2 regions of the Ewingella sp. C233 genome follow, and region 2 is predicted to be linked to the other one. Evidence: riboswitches for the same ligand, from Rfam matches in the RefSeq annotation. Region 2 holds a riboswitch; the other holds the start of a gene.

Region 1 (3,567 bases), on a different contig from region 2:
ATGCAGCGTTGCCGGTTCGGCATACATCATCTTTTTGATTTTAGTGAACGCTTTGCTGCTGCCGCCTTCCACCATATAGGTCGCCAGCGTCCACGGGCTGCCGGAGAAGCCTATTAGCGGCACTTCGCCTTGCAGATTTTTACGAATGGTGCGCACGGCATTCATCACGTAGCCCAGTTCCATTTCCGGGTCCGGCACTGGCAGTTTTTCGACGTCAGCACGGCAGGTCAGCGGTGAAGAAAAACGCGGACCTTCGCCGTTCTCGAAATACAGACCTAAGCCCATGGCATCGGGAATAGTCAAAATATCAGAGAACAGGATCGCTGCGTCCAGAGGGAAACGACGCAGCGGCTGAAGAGTCACTTCGCAAGCCAGCTCAGCATTTTTGCACAGCGACATGAAGTCACCAGCCTGTGCGCGAGTCTCTTTGTACTCAGGCAAATAACGTCCTGCCTGGCGCATCATCCACACTGGCGTGACATCAACCGGCTGGCGCAATAAAGCGCGCAGGTAGCGATCGTTCTTCAACTCACTCATTGGGGTTTCCTTCATCATCTGCTGACCCGAATCTTCTGACCCGAAATAATCGGGCAGTATTGTAACACGCTAGATCTCACTGTCGCGCTCAGCCCGGCACAGAACCACGGTATCCTCGATCAGACGACGCGCGATGGTACCCGGAGGCGGCAACTGCGGCAGCGCATCAAACCGGTACCAGCCTGCATTGAGTAACTCTTTCGGGTCGTGCTTGATCTCACCGCTGTCGTAGTCTGCCATAAACGCCATCATCAGGGAGTTCGGGAACGGCCAGGGCTGCGAACTGACATACCGGACGTTTTTAACGCGCACGTTGCTCTCTTCCATCACTTCACGCGCGACGGTCTCTTCCAGAGTTTCGCCAACTTCGACAAACCCCGCCAGCACGGTGTGGATCCCATTACGGTGGCGGACATGCTGCGCCAGCAAAATCTCGTCGCCTTTACGGATAGCCACAATGATGCATGGCGCGATTTGCGGGTAATAACGTTCGCGGCAGTGCCCACACAGGGCAGCCCATTCGGTCTTGCTGACATGCATTTCGTGTCCGCAATAACCGCAGAACTTATGCGACCGGTAGAACTCGGCAAGCTGTACGCCACGCCCCACCAATTGGAATAAACCTCTTTCCTGATCAAGCAGTTGGCGGGCGGAAAGCATATGGTTATCCATTGGCTGGCGCACCAGCCAGACTGGTGATCCGTCCCACTCGCCAATCTGTCTTCCTGTTTTGCCGATCAGCAGGAATTCAGCCGCCTGGCCAAAAGGCAGCTCGCCCTGAGGCAACCAAAGTTTGCCTTCGTGGCTGATGACCCACCAGCCCTTATGTTGGTCTGTTATCTGTAATTCCATATTGTTGTTGCATAACCTCGACGAGACTGACAATCTGGTTTTCGGAAGTTAAATATTAGTAACCTTTAACGTTTTGGTTACTTTTCTCTCGCTCACGGAGTCAACCATGCTAAATCGTCTGGAAAGACTGACCCAACGCGTTGGTGGCAGTAATGAGTTTATCGACCAGTGGCTTCACGCACGCAAAGAGTTGTTAGTTTCTTATTGCACCCTCGTGGGTCTAAAGCCGAATAAAGAAAAGCATACCCCGCTAAACGAAAAAGCGCTGGATAACTTTTGCCATAATTTGGTGGACTATCTTTCCGCCGGCCATTTCCACCTTTATCAACGTATTATTGATGAAGTTGCCGGCATCGACAGTCCGAAAAAACTGATCGCGTCAAAAATTTACCCGGCCCTTGAGCTCAATACCGAAGCTATCATGGCTTTCCATGACAGTTATACCGAAAATGATATCGATGATGAGAATGCCTTTGCTTTTCATTATGCGCTATCTGACATCGGTGAGGCGCTGGATGCCCGTTTTATGCTCGAAGATCAGCTCATTACGCTGGCTTTCGACAAAGAAGAAGACGTGTTACCGCCGGTTGCCAATGAAGCAGCGATAGTACGCCCGGCGTGATTATGAGTATCAAATTTAAATAAATTCACACGCTAATAACCCTTCTGGGGTTGTAGTTGTTATATCGGCCTCCTATATTGGGGCTTCTTGTCGGAGTGCCTAGCGCATGATGTTCCTTACGGACGTTACGCCAGGCTGAGACCGTTAATTCGGGATCCGCGGAACCTGATCGGGTTAATACCCGCGAAGGGAACAAGAGTAATGTCATGCGTTTAGCGTCTTTGCGGCCCCGCACAACCACGGCCCCGATCCGCTTAACCGACCGTTTTTACTCCTGCCGTAAACCTCCAGACAAGCAATTTTCCATCACGTAACGTTTTTTATCATGAAAAACACGAGGAATTTGCTATGTCGAGTATTCAATCCAACACCCCTAAAAAGCCCGTTAACCGTCGCGAACAGCGGGCCGAAGCTCAGCAGTTTATCGACAGCCTGCAAGGCGTCGCTTTCCCAAACTCCAAACGGATTTATCTGCAAGGCACGCGCGCCGACGTGCAGGTACCAATGCGCGAAATTCAGCTCAGCCCGACGTTAATCAATGGCAGTAAAGACAACCCGCAATACGAAAACAACGAAGCGATTCCGGTGTATGACACCTCGGGTCCTTATGGCGATCCGGCTGCCATCCTCGATATACACACCGGGCTGAATAAGCTACGGGCAGAGTGGATCCAGGCGCGCAACGATACCGAAGTACTGCCTGAGGTCAGCTCCGGCTTTACTCAACAACGGCTGGCTGATGAAGGTCTGGATCACCTGCGCTTTGAGCATCTTCCCCGCCCGCGCAAAGCCGCCAAAGGCAAAAACGTCACCCAACTGCACTATGCCCGCAAAGGCATTATTACGCCCGAGATGGAGTTCATTGCCATCCGTGAAAATATGGGCCGTGAGCGAATTCGTGGGGAAGTGCTGCTGCAACAGCATCCGGGAGAGAGTTTTGGTGCCCACCTGCCCGCTAACATCACTCCTGAATTTGTCCGCCAGGAGGTGGCCGCAGGCCGGGCGATTATTCCGGCCAACATCAATCATTCCGAATCGGAACCGATGATTATCGGCCGCAATTTCCTGGTCAAAGTGAATGCTAATATCGGCAACTCGGCGGTGACTTCTTCCATCGAAGAGGAGGTCGAGAAGCTGGTGTGGTCCACGCGCTGGGGCGCTGACACCGTAATGGATCTCTCCACCGGTCGTTATATCCACGAAACCCGCGAATGGATCCTGCGTAACAGCCCGGTGCCCATTGGCACAGTACCGATCTATCAGGCACTGGAGAAAGTGAACGGCGTGGCGGAAGACCTGAACTGGGAGATGTTCCGCGACACACTGCTGGAACAAGCTGAGCAAGGGGTCGATTACTTCACCATCCACGCCGGTGTGCTGCTGCGCTACGTGCCGATGACTGCCAAGCGCCTGACCGGTATTGTGTCGCGTGGCGGTTCTATCATGGCGAAATGGTGCCTGTCGCATCATAAAGAGAGCTTCCTGTTTGAGCATTTCCGCGAAATCTGTGAAATCTGCGCCGCCTATGACGTCTCCCTCTCACTGGGCGACGGGTT
Region 2 (3,567 bases):
TAGGTAGTTATGCAGAATGGTCAGCCATCAGCTCCACTTCTCCACAGACGGCCGTTTAGCCGTGATCACCTCAATAAACTCAAGGATCTGCTGTTGTTTGCGCCCCGAAAGCTTACAGATCTTCTTCTGCGTATGAATGAACTCCGGCTCTGGCGGCGGTAGGGGTAATGGCACTTCGGCTGTGAGCAACAGGCAAACCGACCCATACGCGTGCCTCTACATCGGTATTGCACTCTATAAGGTGGGCGACCCCTCTAAGAACGAACCCGACTGGATAATCAATGGCGGCGTACCGGAGCTAAAAAACAGCTCGATTTGAACCAATTCGTGTCACAAATTAACGGCACTACTCTGTTCCGGGAAAACTATCTCAACCAGCCTCAAACCCAAGAAGCCGTCAATTACCTTAAACAGCGCTGGGGAAACTAATCCTCCGTATTTAAAAATGCTTGACCGCAAATTTCGCGTATTTAAAAAGCCAGGACGACATTTTGCGGCTATAACAGCGGTAACTGAAACACGGCCATTGTGACCGGCGCCCACGACCTTGCATTTGAATTTGAAATTAGAAACATTTCCCTCAGCTTTCAAAAAGCTGAAACCCGGTTTTCTGGCCGCCCGCCAAGGGCATTATTTCTTTAAGAAATGAAAAAGATAGTAATCCCCTTTTGGGCTTTCGCCTTCGGCGATTATCTCCCACCCTTTGGCGAGGTAAAATCTCACTGAATTTTCACTTTTGATCAAACACTTCAGCGCGCCTTTTCCCGTAAACATTGCTTCGCTGGCATGAAGTAAAGCGCTGCCGACACCGGTCCCTTTGGCTTCGGGAGCGACAAACAGGTTATGCAGGAAATTTTCCTGAGTGAATATCGAGGCGAAGCCGACTAACTTACCGTCGCGCACGGCGACGATCACCGTTTCGCCAATTGTGGCGCGGTCAAAATCTTCGAGCTGTAAATCCTGCGTGTCCATCCACGTCCAGGTATCTTTGCGCGAGGCCAGATAGAGCGTGCGCAAAAAAGGCCGGTCGGCCTCCTCGTAAGGGCGTATCTGCAAGGCATTCTCTCCGTTGTTACAAACCTGTGAAGATTGTAGGTTGATCTTCGCGCCGCGCCCACCAATAATGCTCCCTTGACTCGGGGTGCCCCTTTTGCGCAAGCAAGGGCTGAGAACTTACCCGTATTACCTGATCTGGATTATGCCAGCGTAGGGAAGTCAGGTATCTCTCCCGATACCGCCTTCTTGAGCGCCGGTGGGGAGAAAATATGAATACCCGACCTGTCGATTTTTCTGCTGCACATGCGGCTACTGCGTTACAAAAACTCCGAAACTCCCATCCCTTAGTCCATTGCCTGACCAACGATGTGGTGCAGTCATTTACGGCTAACGTGCTGCTGGCCATTGGTGCGTCACCGGCGATGGTGGTGGACCCGACCGAAGCGGCGCAGTTTTCAGCGATAGCCGATGCGCTGCTGATCAACGTCGGTACGCTGACCGAACCCCATGCCGACGCCATGCTGGCCGCTGTTTATGCCGCTAATCAGGCTGGAAAACCTTGGGTGCTGGATCCGGTGGCCGTCGGTGGTCTGACCTTACGCACAGAATTTTGTCTCGAACTGATTCAACTCACACCCGCCGCTATCCGTGGCAACGCCTCCGAGATTCGTGCACTCAGCGGGATGAGCTCGACCGGGCGCGGCGTGGACAGCGGTGATGATTCGCTCTGTGCTTTACCGGCGGCTAAACAACTGGCGCAGCAAACCGGCGCAATTGTGGCGGTGACCGGTGAAATTGATTACGTCACCGACGGCGAACGCTGTCTGGCGGTGCGCGGTGGCGACGTACTGATGACCCGCGTGGTCGGCACCGGCTGCGCGCTGTCGGCGGTCGTCGCGGCGTTTGTTGCCCTGCCAGGCGACCGGCTGGAGAACGTGGCCGCGGCATGCCGGGTGATGTCCTGCGCCGGTGAACGGGCCTGCCAGCAGGCGCGCGGGCCGGGCAGTTTTACTCCGGCTTTCCTCGATAATCTTTATCTTCTCGATGGGGAGGCGCTGCAATGAAACGCATCAATGCACTGACGATTGCGGGGACTGATCCGAGCGGCGGTGCCGGGATTCAGGCAGACCTTAAAACCTTCTCCGCACTCGCCGCCTATGGCACCAGCGTCATCACTGCGCTGGTGGCGCAAAACACCCGTGGCGTGCAGTCGGTGTACAACATCGAACCTGCGTTTGTGGCGGCGCAGCTGGATTCGGTCCTGGGTGACGTACGTATCGACAGCGCGAAAATCGGCATGTTGGCCAACTCGGCAATTGTGGAAGCGGTGGCGGAGCGGCTCAGACATTATCAGCCGCCGTTTGTGGTGCTTGATACGGTGATGCTGGCAAAAAGCGGCGATCCGTTATTACAGCCCGACGCCGTCGAGGCGCTGCGGTGTTTGCTGTTGCCACAGGTGTCGATCATTACGCCGAACCTGCCGGAAGCCGCTGCGTTGCTGGCTTGCGACATGGCGCAGAATGAGCTGGAGATGCGTGAACAGGGCGAGGCGCTGCTGGCGATGGGGTGTGAAGCGGTGCTGATGAAGGGCGGGCATTTACCGGCGGATGAAAACCGTGAAAACGGCGAAAGCCCGGACTGGTTGTTTATGAAAGATTCCCGTCAGCGTTTCACCGCACCGCGCATCAACACCCGCCATACCCACGGTACCGGCTGTACGCTGTCGGCGGCGCTGGCAGCGCTGCGTCCGCGATATGATAATTGGCCGGACACGGTTCACGCCGCAAAACACTATTTACAGCAGGCGCTGATGCAGGCCGATTCCCTGGAGGTAGGAGAGGGAATTGGGCCGGTGCATCATTTCCATAGGTGGTGGTAAGCGAATTAAGCCCGGCTCTGTTTTTGCGAAAACGCCTCGCTGCAAAGTTCGGATTCAGCCTGCTGAAACAGCGTCAGCGCTTGCCTGATATGGGCTGCATCGAACGGGTTCAGCGGGTAGAATTTTTCCTCTTTGCGCGGTCGCAGTGAAAGGCGAATTTGGGTTGATGAGATGCGTTCAAACAGATAGCTCGCGATGTCGTCATTCTCTTCGTCACGCCAGGAGATAAGCAGGGCAGCGTGTTCACCGGTACGGCGGGCGAGAAAACGGTTGTGCGCCCACAGGCCTTCACAGTCGCCATCTTTTTGCAGTTTCTTGCCGCTAAACCAGTTGCTGTCGGCCAGGAACCACAACGCCTGCGGTGTGATGTCGCGCTGCATCTCCCGCCACAATGGCTGATTGTTTTCCATCTGCCAGCAGGCCATACCGAGATAATCGTTCAGCTCGCGCCAGTCATTTTCCAGCTGCTGTTTGAGTTCAGAGTCGAGAATATTGTGGAACTGCTGTAAGCCGCTGGCCTGTTCGCCGAGGCGGGTGTAACCGACCACCGACATGGTGCGCGGGCGGCGGCGGAAGGTCATCCACAGCAGGAATTTGGGAATACGAAATTTGATGGCTTGTACGCTGAGCTTATAGCGCTGGCCGCGCGACATCACCAGTCCATTGGAGGTGCCGCGTTTATCCTGATAATT

What was found. Region 2 has a riboswitch for thiamine pyrophosphate ahead of thiM (hydroxyethylthiazole kinase). Riboswitches for the same ligand answer to the same signal wherever they lie in the genome.
Region 1: another riboswitch for thiamine pyrophosphate. It lies ahead of thiC (phosphomethylpyrimidine synthase ThiC); the one in region 2 lies ahead of thiM (hydroxyethylthiazole kinase).

The regions. Positions count from the first base shown of each region.
Region 1 covers NZ_JBUZRI010000010.1:17,057-20,623, reverse strand. Annotated here, with positions in the region: gene hemE (uroporphyrinogen decarboxylase) at 1-537, opposite strand, end outside; gene nudC (NAD(+) diphosphatase) at 607-1,389, opposite strand; gene rsd (sigma D regulator) at 1,496-2,011, shown strand; TPP riboswitch at 2,093-2,220, shown strand; gene thiC (phosphomethylpyrimidine synthase ThiC) at 2,360-3,567, shown strand, end outside.
Region 2 covers NZ_JBUZRI010000001.1:2,489,066-2,492,632, reverse strand. Annotated here, with positions in the region: partial or broken gene ACZRKO_RS11295 (glycoside hydrolase family 10 protein) at 195-429, shown strand; gene ACZRKO_RS11290 (N-acetyltransferase family protein) at 631-1,056, opposite strand; TPP riboswitch at 1,128-1,230, shown strand; gene thiM (hydroxyethylthiazole kinase) at 1,266-2,060, shown strand; gene thiD (bifunctional hydroxymethylpyrimidine kinase/phosphomethylpyrimidine kinase) at 2,057-2,875, shown strand; gene ACZRKO_RS11275 (hypothetical protein) at 2,881-3,567, opposite strand, start outside.